4 regions of the Mesorhizobium sp. M0848 genome follow, and region 3 is predicted to be linked to each of the others. Evidence: predicted binding sites of a transcription regulator. Region 3 holds the regulator's gene; each other region holds the start of a gene.
What was found. The regulator PhoB, encoded in region 3, activates phosphate uptake and scavenging genes when phosphate is short. The targets are predictions, from matches to a motif close to TGTCATNNANCTGTCAT.

Region 1 (3,654 bases), on a different contig from region 3:
TCCTGGGTGCCGGTGTCATGCGGGGAAGCGATATCGAACATCGCCCGCCAGACATCGTTCCAGTCCTTGGGGACGAGCCAGCTCAGGAAGTCCAGCAAATGCGGCAACCGGTCGAAGAAATGCCCGGCATTGGCCTCGTCGGCGAACCACATGGTGCTGCCAAGCGCGATGATGAGAAGGCCGACACCGATGGCGGTGTAGAGCCGGCGCAAGGACGTCTGGCGACGCCAGGCGTCGGCCATCTGGTGAGTGGCGCCGGAAGGGGCTGTCACGGAAAGGGTCATGATCGGACATGCAAGAAGGGCGGCGTTTTATCGACGCCGCCCTTCCTGATTTCGCCGTTAGCCGCCAATGGCTGCCTTACGGGCTTCGACGATGACGTTGTAGAAGTCCGCCTTGACCGGGACGTAGCCGGTAAAGTCGCCGCCTTCGACGCCTTCGAAGCAAGCCTTGTCCTTCTTCGGCAACTGCGTGAAGAAGTCGGCGAGCTTGGCGGTCATTTCGTCGCGGAGCGCGGTGCGCACGACCAGCGGGCCGTTCGGGATCAGGCCCGAGCGCCAGACTTCGACGAAGTCGTTGGGGTCGACGGCGCCCTTGGCGACTTCCTTGTGGAAGGTGCCCGAGGTGTAGCCGTCCTTGAAGTCGCCGATACCGGAGGAATCGTCCACCGCCACATCGACCTTGCCGTCGCGCACGGCCAGAACGTTGTTCTCGTGGCCGCCGTTGAACTGGGTCGAAGCGAAGAAGGTTTCGTTCGAAGCGCCGGTGTCCTTCGGGATCTGGGTCAGCGGGATCAGATAGCCGGAGGTAGAATCCGGATCGGCGTAGCCGAGTTTCTTGCCCTTGGCCGACTTGATATCGGTGATGCCGGAGGATTTCAGCGCCAGGCCGATCGAATAGTAGCCGGTGGCGCCGTCGGTCTGCTGGGTGGTGAGGATCGGGGTGACCGCCTTCGGGTCCTTGAGAGCGATGCTGGCGTAGCCGGAAGCGCCGAGTTCGGCGAAGTCGAGCGTGCCGCCAAGCAGGCCCTGGATCACGCCGTCATAGTCGGCAGCGGGGAACAGCGAGACCTTTTCGAAGCCGAATTCGGCCTTCAGATGGTCGGCGAGGCACTGGTAGTTGCGCAGCCGGTCGGTTTCGTTTTCGCCGCCGAGAATGCCGACGCGAAATTCCTTCATGTCGGCGGCATGGGCCATGCTGGTCGCCATGGCGAGCACCGAAACGGCGCTGAAAACCATCTTCCTGAACATCTGTAATCTCTCCTGTAGGTTCCGGCCCCGCGCCGGCAGCGTTCTCGATTTTGACAGGTGCCCTTGACGCGGGCTGTCGATCCAGGCCGCTCTCAGTATCCCGGGAATGCGGGCTCGAGCGGTCCGGCGGATGCGGCGATCTTTCGGCTGAAGGCAACGCTGGTCGAGGTGATGGCCTCGGAGATTTCCTGGCCATTGCTGTCGGCGCCGTAGACGAGACGCACGGCCTCGCGGTTGAGTTCTTCCGGCGGGCCGTCGAAGACGACCTTGCCGGCGGCCATGCCGATGATGCGGTTGCAGTAGGTGCGGGCGGTGTCCAGCGTGTGAAGATTGGTGACGACGGTGATGCCGTCGCGCAGATTGACGTCCTGCAGCGAATCCATCACCACCTTGGCGTTGAGCGGGTCGAGCGAGGCGATCGGCTCGTCGGCGAGGATCACTTTGGGCTGCTGCATCATGGCGCGGGCAATGGCGACGCGCTGCTGCTGGCCGCCCGACAAGGTGCCTGCGGGCTGCAGCGCGATGCGGGCAATGTCGAGCCGCTCGAGTGCCGCGACCGCCTCGGCGCATTCGGCGCGCGAGAACATGCCGAACAGGTTGGTGATGGTCGAACGGTGGTTCAGCTTGCCGAGCAGCACGTTGGTCAGCACGTCGAGGCGCGGCACCAGGTTGAACTGCTGGAAGATCATGGCGCAGTCACGCTGCCAGCGCCGCAGCGGCGAGCCGCGCAACTGGGAAACCTCGGCGCCGTCAAAAAAGATCGATCCCTGGCTGGGATCGATGAGACGGTTGATCATGCGAAGAAGGGTCGATTTGCCGGCGCCCGAACGGCCGATAATGCCAACCATCTGACCCTGTGGGATGGCGATGTTGATGTCGCTGACGGCGGTGTTCTTACCAAATCGGCGGCTGACACCGCGGATTTCGAGCGTGGCGGAATTTGCTGACATGGGGCAGGTTCCAGTCTGGACCATATTGATCGTCAGGCACTCGCCTAACGCAGCCACATGAACCTGCCGTGTCGCGGTGATGTCAGTTTTGTTACGCTCCACAGGTGTGGAGTTATGGCCGGCCCAGGGCCAGCAGGTCCTCGAAGTGCTCCATGTCCCTGAAGCCGCAGAAGGCGGGAGTTTTGATTTCGATCACGGGAGCCTGCTGCTCGAAAAAGCTTGAGAGAGTCATCGAACAGGTCCTGCCATGTGGCTGCCATGACGATGATGTGAAGAATTATCCTTCGTATTTTTCCAGGAAGGCCTCGGCCGATAGTTCCCGGAAATCGTCGAGCGAAGCGCGCAGCCTGGCATGATCCCAGTCCCACCAGGCAAGCGCCTGATAACGGTCGGCGGTGCGGCGGTCGAAGCGCTCACGGATCGGTTTGGCCGGCACGCCGGCGACGATGGTGTAGGGGGCGACGTCCTTCGAGACGACGGCTCCGGCGCCGATCGCCGCGCCGTCACCGACGGTGACGCCGGGCAGGATGGTCGAGCCGTGGCCGAGCCAGGTGTCGTGGCCGATGGTGACTCGCCTGGCGCGACGCTGGGCGAAGAATTCTGTCTCGTGCTCGGCGTCGTCCCAGTAGTCCGAGGCGCGATAGGTGAAATGGTGCAGCGTTGGCCGCCAGGTCGGGTGGTTGGTGGCGTTGATGCGCACGCTGGCGGCGATGTTGGCGAACTTGCCGATCGTCGCGCACCAGACGGCGCAGTCCTGCATCATGTAGGAATAGTCGCCAAGCTCGCTTTCCGACACCCGGCTGCGGTCGGCGATCTCGGTCCAGCGGCCGAGCGTCGAATTCTGCACATCCGCCGTCGGATGGACCAGCGGCGTCTCGGACAATTTCCTGGTCATGCGGCGATTTTTCCGGGAGCGAAAGCGGTGACGTCGATGATGCGGTCGGCAACCGCCTCGCGTACGTCGTGGTCATGGAAGATGCCGAGCAGCGCGACATCAGCCGCCTTCTTGGCGGCGATGAGTTCAATCACGACATCGCGGTTTTTGGCGTCGAGCGAGGCGGTCGGCTCGTCGAGCAGCAGGATCGGATGCTCGGTGATGAAGCCGCGTGCGATGTTGACGCGCTGCTGCTCGCCACCGGAGAAGGTCGCAGGTGGCAATGCCCAGAGTTTCTCCGGCAGGTTGAGCTGCGCCAGCAAGGCGCGTGCCTTGCCGCGGGCAATCTCGCGATCCTCGCCGCGCTCGACCAGCGGTTCGGCGACGACATCCAGCGCCGAAACGCGCGGCACGGTGCGCAGGAATTGGCTGACATAGCCGATCGTTTGCCGGCGCACGGCAAGCACGGTGCGCGGGCTGGCAGTGGCGAGGTCGATCAGCCCGTCATCGTGGCTGACGATGATCTGGCCTTCGTCGACGGCGTAGTTGCCGTAGAGCATCTTCAGGATCGAGCTCTTGC
Region 2 (3,654 bases), on a different contig from region 3:
GCTATTCGATCGGCGACCGCGTGCTGCGCCCGGCCATGGTGGGCGTCGCCAAGGGCGGGCCAAAGTTCGTCGCCGCTGAAGCACCGGTTGAGCCGGGGCCGGTGAACGAACAGGCTGAGAAAGATGCGTGAGGCAGGGGATAGGCAGTAGGCAGTAGGAAACTAGGGCAGTCGTATCAATCGCGCGGCTTCGTGCTATTCATACTGCCTAATCCCTAATCCCTACTGCCTTGGCCTCATGAACCCTATCGCGCTTCTTGACTATGCCGGTGTCGCCGTCTTCGCGGCGACCGGGGCGCTGGCGGCTTCGCGTAAGCAACTCGACATTATCGGCTTCCTGTTCCTGGCCAGCGTCACCGGGATAGGCGGTGGCACGCTTCGCGACGTTATCCTCAACCTGCCGGTTTTCTGGGTCGCCAACTCCGGCTATGTGCTGGTCTGCGCCGCGGTTGCGGTGCTGGTCTTCTTCAGCGCGCATCGTGTCGAATCGCGCTGGAAATGGCTGCTCTGGCTCGACGCCGTCGGGCTCGCCGCTTTTTCGGTGATGGGCGCGGCCAAGGGGCTTGCGATTACCGGTTCGCCGGTCGTCTCCGTCATCACCGGCGTGCTCACCGCCACTTTCGGCGGCATTCTGCGTGATCTCCTCGCCGGCGAGCCATCGGTGCTGCTCAGGCCCGAAATCTACGTTACGGCGGCCCTTGCGGGTGCCGGCCTTTACACGCTTGGCGAACTTGCCGGACTGCCGCCGCTCGCCTCGGACCTCGCCGGTTTTGCGGCGGCGTTCCTCGTGCGCGGTGGTGCGCTCAAATTCGGCTGGTCGTTTCCGTCCTACAAGAGCCGACCCGGCAGGCGGCCGGAAGATATTCCGTGAAGAGAGGGAATAGGGAATGGGGAATAGGGAATAGGGAATAGGGAATAGGGAATAGGGAATAATCAGTAGTCACAGGAGCTTAATCGTGGCGTCATCACTACTGCCTACTGCCTACTGCCTACTCAATCTCACGCCGCGAAGCGCTGGGCTTCGCCGCCATAATAGTTGACGTAGCGTGCGCCGATCTCCTTGACCGGCATCACGACGAACACATCGACCGTCGAGAATTCGCGATCGATGACGCAACCATCGCCGATGCGGGCACCGACGCGCAGATAGCCCTTGACCAAAGGCGGCATCGCGGCGATCGCCGCCTTGGCATTGACGGCCTCGATCGGCATCAGATCCATCGAGCAATAGCGCCCGGACACCGCGCGCACGTCCCAGGCCGAGTTCGTCCGGCAGTGGTGGGCTAGGTAGGTGAGCGCCTCGGCATGCGCCGCCGGCACGGTGCCGTGAAAGGACGCGCAGCCGGTCATCACACCGATTTCGTAATGGTTGATGTAAGCCCAGATGCCTTGCCACAACGCCTCGATGGTGCGCTTCGAGCGGTATTCCGGCAACACGCAGGAGCGGCCGAGTTCAAGGAAGCGCTGGCCGGGGTGGCGGGCGATGAGCTTGGTCAGCTCGAATTCACCTTCGGAATAGAAGCCACCGGCCGTGGCCGCGATTTCTTGCCGCAGCAGCCGATATGTGCCGACGATGCGGCGATGTTCGGGACCGGAAAGCGTGGTGTCCAAAACCAGCAGATGGTCGCAGAGCGGATCGAACCGATCGGCGTCCCGGCGGTCATGGGCCTGGAACAGGTCCTTCCTGGCGCCAAGTTCGTCGTAGAACACCCGGTAGCGCACTTCCTGCGCGGCCGCGATCTCGGCCTCGTTGCGAGCGAGCCGCACTTCAAGATTGCCTATACGGCCCAGCGCAGCGCCCTTTATGACGGAATCGACGTTACGTCCGGCAAGCAAGGCGCTGCTGGCGTTCGGCCGAGTGTCACATTCCGGCATAACTGTATGCACGAGTGATTCTCCTTCGAGCCATCCCTCTTGGCACGGGGATACGGTGTAGGTGCAACAGGATTGTGACAGTACCGTGATACGACGTCATGGGCAATACTTCGTCGGCTGGCGAATACGATCAACCGGCTACGTTTAAGTGATCGCCCGTGCCGAATGGCGGTGGAAAGCTCAGGCCGCGACGACCTGCCCCTCGACGGCATTGACCAGCGCCTCGGGGTCGAGCGGCTTGGTGACAAAGCCGCTGGCGCCATGGGCCAACACCGCGTGACGGGTCTTTTCCTGGCTGTCGGCCGACAGCACCATGATCGGCACCGGCCGCACTGCACTTTCTTCCTCATGGCGGCGGATGGCGGCAATCGCGTCCAGCCCGTCCATGACCGGCATGTGGAGATCCATCAAGACCACGTCGAAGCGGTCCTTGTGCGCGGCGCCGGTGACAGCCTCGACGGCGGCCTTGCCGTTGCCGACCACCTTGACGCGATGCCCGGCCTTCAGCAGCGTGGCGCGGGCCAGCATGGCGTTGATGTCATTGTCCTCGGCGATCAGCACCGACAGGCCGCGCTGGCGGTTGCCGATGGCGCGCAGCGTCGGCGCGCCGCGCCTTTCCGGCTGCGGCGGGCCGAGGCTCGGAGCATGGCTGCTCAACAGCACACGCAGAAGTGTTCCGCCACGCACCGGTCTGGCCAGGAAGGTTGCGTAGCCGCTGGCTCGGAACTCGCCAAGCATGCCGCGATCGGTCGGCGCGATCAGCGTGATCGCCTCACAGTCGGAGAAACCGCTTTGGCGCAGGCGCTTGAGCAGCCTTCCGTCGCCTTCTTCCATCGCTGCATCGACCAGGATCGCATCGCAGCCGGCGGCGAAACGCGCGGCCTGTGCGGCAGTGGTGGCGATGTCGACCGCGCCGCCATTGGCGCGGATGGTGCGGGCGATGGCGTCGGCCTCGACGGCGTTCTTCGACAGGATCACCGCGCGTCTGCCCGAGAGAGCATTCTGGTGGCCCTGCGGCGCTTCGGTGGCCGCTATCGCAGGGATTTCGAAGACGAACTCGGATCCCTGGCCGAGCCGGCTGGATACCGAGATCGTGCCGCCCATGGCGGCCACCAGGCGTCTGGAGATGGCAAGGCCGAGGCCGGCCCCGCCATGTGTGCGTGTCGACGTGCCGTCGGCCTGCTCGAACTCCTCGAAAATGCGCTCCAGGTCGGCATCACGCAGGCCCGGACCGGTATCGGCGATGGTGAAGCATATGCGGTCGCTGGTTTCGGTGCGTGCGCGTGCTATGCTCACCAGCACGCCGCCGCTGTCGGTGAACTTGATGGCGTTGCCGATGAGGTTGAGAAGCACCTGCCTCACCTTGCCCGGATCGGCGGTGATCAATTGCGGCACGTCGGGTTCGACATGGCAACCCAGCCCGATATCCTTGGCGAAAGCCCGCGCTGCCAGCAATTCGATGATGTTGTCGGCGATCTCGCGCACCGACATCGGCTGCGGCTCGGGGTCGAAACGCCCGGCTTCGATCTTGGAATAGTCGAGAAGATCCTCGATCAGGGCAAGCAATGCGCTGGCCGAGGTCGAGACGGCGCCGACATAGGTTTGCTGCTCCGGCGACAGGCTGGTGTCGGCCAGCAACCTGGCCATCCCCATGATGCCGTTCATCGGGGTGCGGATTTCATGGCTGACGGTGGCGAGGAAGCGCGATTTGGCCTGGCTGGCATATTCGGCCCGTTCGCGTGCGGTGATCAGCGAGGATTCGGCGCGTTTGCGGGCGGTG
Region 3 (3,654 bases):
ATAGGTCCAGACAAGCTCATCCTTCGTCCAGAGTAGGCCATAGGTGTGGAAACCGTCGGTATCCGCAACGTTCACCGTTGACGAAACCTTCGTGTGCGCTCCCGTCTCATTGGAATGCGCCGTCATGTAGAGCGTGTTCGGGTCCTGGCCACGCGTTTCGACAACGTCCAGCTCCGGCGGCCACGAGCCGTCCTCCGGAAGCAGCCAGAACGCCGGCCAGGCTCCGGCTGTTTCAGGGAGATCCGCCCGCATTTCGAAATAGCCGTAGGTTTGCGAGAAGGTGTCGTGGGTCGTCAGGATCCCCGAGGTGTATTCGTAGTTGTTGATCAGAGGCTTGATGTCCTCCGGCGCCTGCGCGGCGGTGATGGTGAGGACGCCGTTCTCAACGCTGAACGGATGGACCGAACTCGTCGGGCCATAATTGGCGTCGATATACCACTGCAACTCACCATTGCTGCTCAACGTGCTGCCGTTCGGCGCTCCCCACCAGAAATTGGAATTCCAGGTGCCGTCCTGCCCGTCCCGAAGGCTCAGCGTGTTGAAATCGTCGGAGAAGGACAGCGTCATTGCGGACTTGTCGATCGGAAGTTCGAACTGGGTGGGCTGCAACTTGTCGATGGTCGTATTCTTGAACACCAGGATCTCGTCGGATCCGAGGTTCAGCATCACGTTCGATTCCACCTGGACCATCTGTGAACGGACGGCATCGAACGAAGTGAAGTCGTAACCGTCAAGGCGGACCGCATCGGTCGCACCGAAATCGAAGATAAGATCACTTCCATTACCTTTGGAAATGGCGAAAGTATCGGCGCCATCACCGCCGATCAGGACATCATTTCCCTTGCCGCCATCCAGCGTCTGGTGACCCGACCCGCCCTTGATGATGTTGTCCAACGCATTTCCGAACGCAAATCGATTGGCGCCGGTAACGACGAGGTTCTCGAAATTGTCGGGGAGCTTGTAGCTCATCCATGTGTCGATCGTGTCGATCCCTGCCCCAGGATCCTCGACCACCTTATTGTTGGTGGAATAGAGATGATAGTAGTCGTCGCCGGCGCCACCGTAGATCGTGACATTGACGCCGGTATCTCCCCAGAAGGAGTCGTTGCCGGAGGTGCCATGCAGTTCCGGTCCAGACCCGGTGGCCGAGAACCAATGAGTGGAAGCGCCGGTGTAGGCAAGAGGGATGCCCTTGGCGTTTAAGACCGTGCTCATCAGAAATCCTTCCTCATGGTGTCCGACCTGGTCAAAGGTCCGGCGACCGCTTCCAAGCAACGCTGCAAAGAACGAGATCGTTCCACGGAATCGTCATTAGATCCGAGATCGCATTGAACAATCGACGGACAAGCGATGAATAAAGAGGAGAGGACTCGCAATAATTTGAAGTAAATTTATTAAAATTGTATATTTCTGCAGAATGCGCGTCATTCGACGAACGTATATCTAAATTAACTCAAATGCATTCTTGCGTGGCTTTCTGGTTGGAGTCTGCGGGAAAGATGGCGACCTATCAAGTAATTCGCCGTGCCTCTTGGCCAGCCGGGGCCCAATAGAGAGTTTGGGAGATCGAGGGACGCGAGAAGCTGCCTGTCGCTTTGGCCCAAATGCAGTCATTCGAAACCTGATGAGGATGACCGCTCCTGGCGTCACGTGCTCGCTCCCCATTGATGAGACGAGTGCAACATTCCACCGGCTGTTGGCGACCGCGTGCTAATCGAGTTTTCCCGATCTATCGGGACGAAACAGCACCTAGTCTTCCCTGATCGCGTAGCCCGCCCCGCGGATCGTGCGGATGACGTCCGGCATCCGGCCATTGTTGACCGCCTTGCGCAGCCGGCCGACATGCACGTCGACCGTGCGCTCGTCGATGTAGATCGTTTCGCCCCAGACATTGTCGAGCAGCTGGCTGCGCGAGAACACGCGGCCTGGATGGCGCATCATGAATTCGAGCAGGCGGAACTCGGTCGGCCCGAGCCGGATCTCGCTCTTCTTGCGATAGACCCGGTGCGACTCGCGATCGAGCACGATGTCGCCGACCTTTAGCACGCTGGACAGCACTTCCGGCTTGGCCCGGCGCAGCAGCGCCTTGACCCTGGCCATGAACTCCGGCGTCGAGAAGGGCTTGACCAGATAGTCGTCGGCGCCGGTCGACAGGCCGCGCACGCGGTCGCTTTCCTCGCCTCGCGCGGTCAGCATGATGATCGGCAGCCGCTCGGTCTCGGGACGCATTCGCAGGCGCCGGCAGAGTTCGATACCGGAAACCGCAGGCACCATCCAGTCGAGCACCAGAAGATCGGGAACGTTCTCCTGCAGCCGGATTTCGGCCTCGTCGCCGCGCGTCACCACCTCGACCTGGTAACCTTCGGATTCAAGATTGTAGCGGAGCAGCACGCCTAGCGGCTCCTCATCCTCCACCACCATGATGCGTGGTGCGATCATCGGCTGGTCACCCCTGTTATGCCGCTGGCGCGGACATTGCCGTCTCGTCCTGCTTCGGACGATTGGCTGGCAGCTGCGTGCCGGTCAAAACATAGTAGGCATTTTCGGCGATGTTGGTCACGTGGTCGCCGATCCGCTCGAGGTTCTTGGCGCAGAACAACAGGTGCGTGCACGCCGTGATGTTGCGGGGATCTTCCATCATGTAGGTCAGCAGCTCACGGAACACCGAGGTGTATTTGACGTCGATGCGTTCGTCATTGTTTCTGAGCGTGGCAAGCGCTGCCGGGTCGGCGGCGGCATACTCGTCGACGACCCCCTGCACCTGGATCAGCACCAGTTGCGCCATCGCGTCGATCGAATGCGAAAGGTCGTGCGGCGTGACACTCAGCCCGACAGTGCCGACGCGCTTGGCGATGTTCTTGGCAAGGTCGCCGATGCGCTCAAGGTCGCCGGCCATGCGGATCGAACCGACCACCGCACGCAGATCGTTGGCCATTGGCTGGCGCTTGGCGATCAGCGTGATGGCGCGATCGTCCAGCTCGCGCTGGCGTGCATCCATGATGGCATCATCGGAAACCACGCGCTGCGCCAGCGCATTGTCCGAATTGAGCAAAGCCCTGGTCGAGCCACTGACCATCGAGCAGGCGAGATCGCCCATGTCGCGGATCAGCTGGCTGATCTGCTCCAGATCCTCATCGAAAGATGCGACGGTATGTTCACCCATGATCTTCGTCCCTCGTATGCCTGAGCTCAGCCGAACCGGCCGGTGATGTAGTCCTGGGTGCGTTTGTCGTCGGGGGTGGTGAACATCTTGTCGGTGGCGCCCTCCTCGACCAGATAGCCTAGATGGAACATCGCGGTGCGCTGCGACACGCGTGCTGCCTGCTGCATCGAATGGGTGACGATGACGATGGTATAGTTCTGACGCAGTTCGTCGATCAGTTCCTCGACGCGAGCAGTGGCGATCGGGTCGAGCGCCGAACACGGTTCGTCCATCAGGATCACCTCGGGTGACACGGCGATGGCGCGTGCAATGCACAGACGCTGCTGCTGGCCACCGGAAAGACCCGTGCCAGGTTCTTGCAAACGGTCCTTGACCTCGTTCCAGATCGCCGCCTTCTTCAGGCTCGACTCTACGATCTGATCCATGTCGGCCTTGCGCTTGGCCAATCCGTGGATGCGCGGACCATAGGCAACGTTCTCGTAGATCGATTT
Region 4 (3,654 bases), on a different contig from region 3:
GCGCCAGCGGCAAGGCATCGGCCGGTGTGCCGAGCGTGTTGAGAATGGCGTCGACCCAGATCCAGCCGCAGACCGCGAAGACAACCGAGACGAGGAAGAAGAACGTCGCGCTGGTGCCGACGATGCGGCGCGCCTCGGGCAGGTCGCGGGCACCGACCGACTGGGCCACCAGAATGGTGGCCGCCATGCCGATGCCGAACACAGTGCCGAGGATCAGGAACAGGACGAGGTTGGCGTTGGAGGTGGCGGTCAGCGCCGATTCGCCGAGGAAACGGCCGACCCAGACGGCGTTGATCGAACCGTTGAGCGACTGCAGCACGTTGGAGCCGAGCACCGGCAGGGCGAACAGCAGAAGCGTGCGCGGGATCGGGCCGCTGGTCAGGTCGCCGGTGCGCCGGCGCGCGGGCATTTTTTCGTCCATGGCGGGCAGCTCGGCGGATGGAGATTTGGATCCAGTCCACGATGATATCGCAGGCGGGACCGAGATGCACCCTTGCGAACGCGCCGCACGGTTGAAAGGCCGCTGCCCCGTTCATGCCCAGCCGCGAGCCCCAGCGGACGCGCCAAGCGCGCCCGCCCGGGCAGTGGTGGTTACTTCTTGGTCAGACCCGGCAGCGTGACCTGATAGACCAGGAACATGGTGTCGACATTGGCGCCGTCTTCGGCCTTGTAGGGCGCGCCGACCTGAAAACCGTCCTGGGCGAGGAAGTCGTTGTCGTTGGCGACGAACAGGAAGTAGTCGTCGGGCAGCTTCGGATCCAGAACGCTGACCACTGACATCGCCTCCCACTTCTCGGACAGGTTATCCTGGTCGTTGGGCGCGCCATTGTGCAGGCCGAAGCGGCCGAGCTCGGCACTGTCGTTGATGTCGATGAATGGCGTCAGCTTGGCCGGTGTCACCGATGGGTCGACGACGCCCTTGGGGGCGACCGGCTTGTCAGCGGCGTCGAAGGCGCCGCCGGCGATGTCGGTCGCGACCGAGACGTCGACGACGAAGATCTGGCGCACAAGCGAGGTGTCGCCCTTCAGCCCCTGGCCGTTGCCGCTGTCGCGCGCCAGCATCAGGAAAGTCTGATCCGACAGTGCCACGATCTCGCTCTGCGCGGCGACCTTGGTCTTGCCCTTGGCATCCTTGAACACCGGCAGCGGCACGACATACTCATGCGCCAGCTTGAGATGGCCGAGGTCGGATGCGTCGTAGACGAGGGCGCGGGTGTTCTGGCGCGTGGCGGGCGAATCGCCGCCGTCCTGCCGGGGCGCCGACTGCAGCACGGCGATCAGGAACTTGCCGTCTGGCGTCATTGCCATGCCTTCGAGGCCTTGGTTGTTCTGGCGGCCGGTTTCGGGATCCTTCGGATCGGGCTCGGCGGCACCGGGTCCCGGATTGTCCGAGGCGAAGTTCGGCGTGCCGTGGCGCATCGGCACGAGGGCGGCCGGTGGCTGGGTTGCCGACAGCAGATGCCCGTCGGCGGAAAACCGATAGATGTTCGGGCCGTATTCGTCGGAGATGAACATCGAACCATCGGGCAGCCGCACGATCGCCTCGTTGTCGAGCGCCAGCTTGCCATTGTCGGCTTGCGGCAGGATCGGCATGTCGCCGCTTGCCGCGCGCACGCCGTTGAGCGGGTCGAGGCCGGTGGCATCAGCGCCCTTGTCGTCGGTGAGCAGCATGGTGTCGGCGAGCGTCGCCTTGACGCCCGTCTGCTCCTGGCCGGCAGCGGGTGCGGCACCCAATGCGGTCGGCATGAATTCTATGCCGATGGTGTTGAGGCGCGGCCGGTAGTCGGTGGTGCCGACGACATTGTAGCCGCGGTCGGGCAGCAGCCAGAGCGAACCCTTGTAACCATCGGCGCCGTGCGTCCAGCCTGATGTGTCGATCGCCATGCCGGAGCCCGAGCCGAAGGTCTCGCCGAACTTGTCGCGCTGAGCGGCCGGGATGCGGCCGACACCGACCAGCCCCTTGTTGACGAGGCCGCCGACGGTCGCGGTGCTGTCGGCGAGCGCCGGCGTCAAGGCGGTGAACAAGGCCAGCGCGACGCCGAGCGACGCGGTTCGGTACAGGTGTTTCATGAATAATCCTCTTTGTGACGGATGTGCCGCGAGGCGCGACATCGATGATGCCGCGCAGGCCTCCCCGAAACGCGGTCTACGGCGCGAACATGATGCTTACGTGACAGCGCGCGGTGCATGCCGGCGGTCGACGAAAAACGATGCGCGCGCGCGCACTAGACACTTATGTCCAGTAAATCTATGCTCCAGCCTTCGGACTAACCGTGGAGGGGAAGCCTTGAAGTCGCACTACCGCGCAGTCGTCATCGGAGGTGGCGTGGTTGGAGCCTCGGTGCTCTATCACCTGACGCGGTTCGGCTGGAGGGATGTGGCGCTGATCGAGCGCGCCGAACTGACGGCCGGTTCGACGTGGCACGCGGCGGCAGGCTTCCATTCGCTCAACGCGGATCCCAACGTGGCGGCGCTGCAGGACTACACCATCAATCTCTACCGGGAGATCGAGGCCGAATCCGGCTGGGATATCGGCCTGCACATGACGGGCGGCGTCAACATCGCCAGCGATCCCGCGCGCTGGGAGTGGCTGAAATCGGCCTGGGCGGTGTTCCAGTCGGTCGGCATCGAGACCGCTAGGTTGGTAACGCCCGATGAGATCAAGACGATCTGCCCGATCGTCGACGTCACCGGTGTGCTTGGCGGGCTGCATGATTCCAACGAAGGCCATCTCGACCCGTACGGCACGACGCATGCCTATGCGGGTGCTGCGAAGAAGCGCGGCGCCGACATCATCCTGCGCAACCGGGTCGTCGAGTTGAAGCCGCGCGCCGACGGTCGCTGGGATGTCATCACGGAGCAGGGCACCATCATCGCCGAGCATGTCGTCAATGCCGGCGGGCTGTGGGCAAAGCAGCTCGGCCGCATGGCCGGCGTCGACCTGCCGGTGACGCCGATGGAGCACCATTATTTCATCACTGAGGACATTCCCGAGATCGCGGCGCTGGACAGGGAAATCGGCATCGCCGTCGATCTCGATGGCTTTTCGTATCTCCGGCAGGAGCGCAAGGGCGTGCTGCTGGGCGTTTACGAGCAGAATCCGAAGCACTGGAACATGGATGGTGCGCCATGGGACTACGGCATCGAGCTGATCCCGGAAGACATCGATCGCATCAGCCCGGAACTCGCCAAGGCGCATGAGCGCTTCCCCTGCCTGGCGACTGCCGGCATCCGCAAATGGGTCAACGGTGCCTTCACCTTCACCCCGGACGGCAATCCGATTGTCGGGCCGGTGCGGGGGCTGAAGAATTACTGGGTCGCCTGCGGCGTCATGGCCGGTTTCAGCCAGGGCGGCGGCGTCGGCAAGTCGCTGGCCGAATGGATGATTTACGGCGAACCGCAGGCCGACATTTTTGGCATGGACATCGCCCGCTACGGCGCCTTCGCCGCCAACCGGGAATATCTCAAGCAGACCACGCGCCAGTTCTATTCGCGCCGCTTCGTCATGACCTTTCCCAATGAACGGCTGCCCGCCGGCCGGCCGCTGAAACGCCCCGGTGCCTATGACGGCATGACGGCCGCGGGATGCGAATGGACGGCTTCCTGGGGGCTGGAAATCCCGGCCTATTTCGCGCCGATGGGATTTGCCGAGAA

Region 1: phnC (phosphonate ABC transporter ATP-binding protein) is a predicted target of PhoB. The motif match lies at 2,280-2,296, and genes of this name have one in related genera.
Region 2: olsB (l-ornithine N(alpha)-acyltransferase) is a predicted target of PhoB. The motif match lies at 1,938-1,954, and genes of this name have one in related genera.
Region 4: NKH95_RS19440 (esterase-like activity of phytase family protein) is a predicted target of PhoB. The motif match lies at 2,160-2,176, and genes of this name have one in related genera.

Annotation. Positions count from the first base shown of each region.
Region 1 is NZ_JAMYOM010000026.1:112,745-116,398, forward strand. Features, by position in the region: gene phnE (phosphonate ABC transporter, permease protein PhnE) at 1-284, opposite strand, end outside; gene phnD (phosphonate ABC transporter substrate-binding protein) at 342-1,250, opposite strand; gene phnC (phosphonate ABC transporter ATP-binding protein) at 1,343-2,200, opposite strand; gene NKH95_RS26570 (DapH/DapD/GlmU-related protein) at 2,478-3,095, opposite strand; gene phnL (phosphonate C-P lyase system protein PhnL) at 3,092-3,654, opposite strand, start outside.
Region 2 is NZ_JAMYOM010000008.1:186,515-190,168, reverse strand. Features, by position in the region: gene grpE (nucleotide exchange factor GrpE) at 1-131, shown strand, start outside; gene NKH95_RS11820 (trimeric intracellular cation channel family protein) at 238-870, shown strand; gene olsB (l-ornithine N(alpha)-acyltransferase) at 999-1,874, opposite strand; gene NKH95_RS11810 (response regulator) at 2,055-3,654, opposite strand, start outside.
Region 3 is NZ_JAMYOM010000001.1:183,486-187,139, reverse strand. Features, by position in the region: gene eglC (endo-1,3-1,4-beta-glycanase EglC) at 1-1,215, opposite strand, end outside; gene phoB (phosphate regulon transcriptional regulator PhoB) at 1,750-2,439, opposite strand; gene phoU (phosphate signaling complex protein PhoU) at 2,456-3,163, opposite strand; gene pstB (phosphate ABC transporter ATP-binding protein PstB) at 3,190-3,654, opposite strand, start outside.
Region 4 is NZ_JAMYOM010000016.1:98,755-102,408, forward strand. Features, by position in the region: gene NKH95_RS19435 (MATE family efflux transporter) at 1-421, opposite strand, end outside; gene NKH95_RS19440 (esterase-like activity of phytase family protein) at 592-2,070, opposite strand; gene NKH95_RS19445 (GcvT family protein) at 2,288-3,654, shown strand, end outside.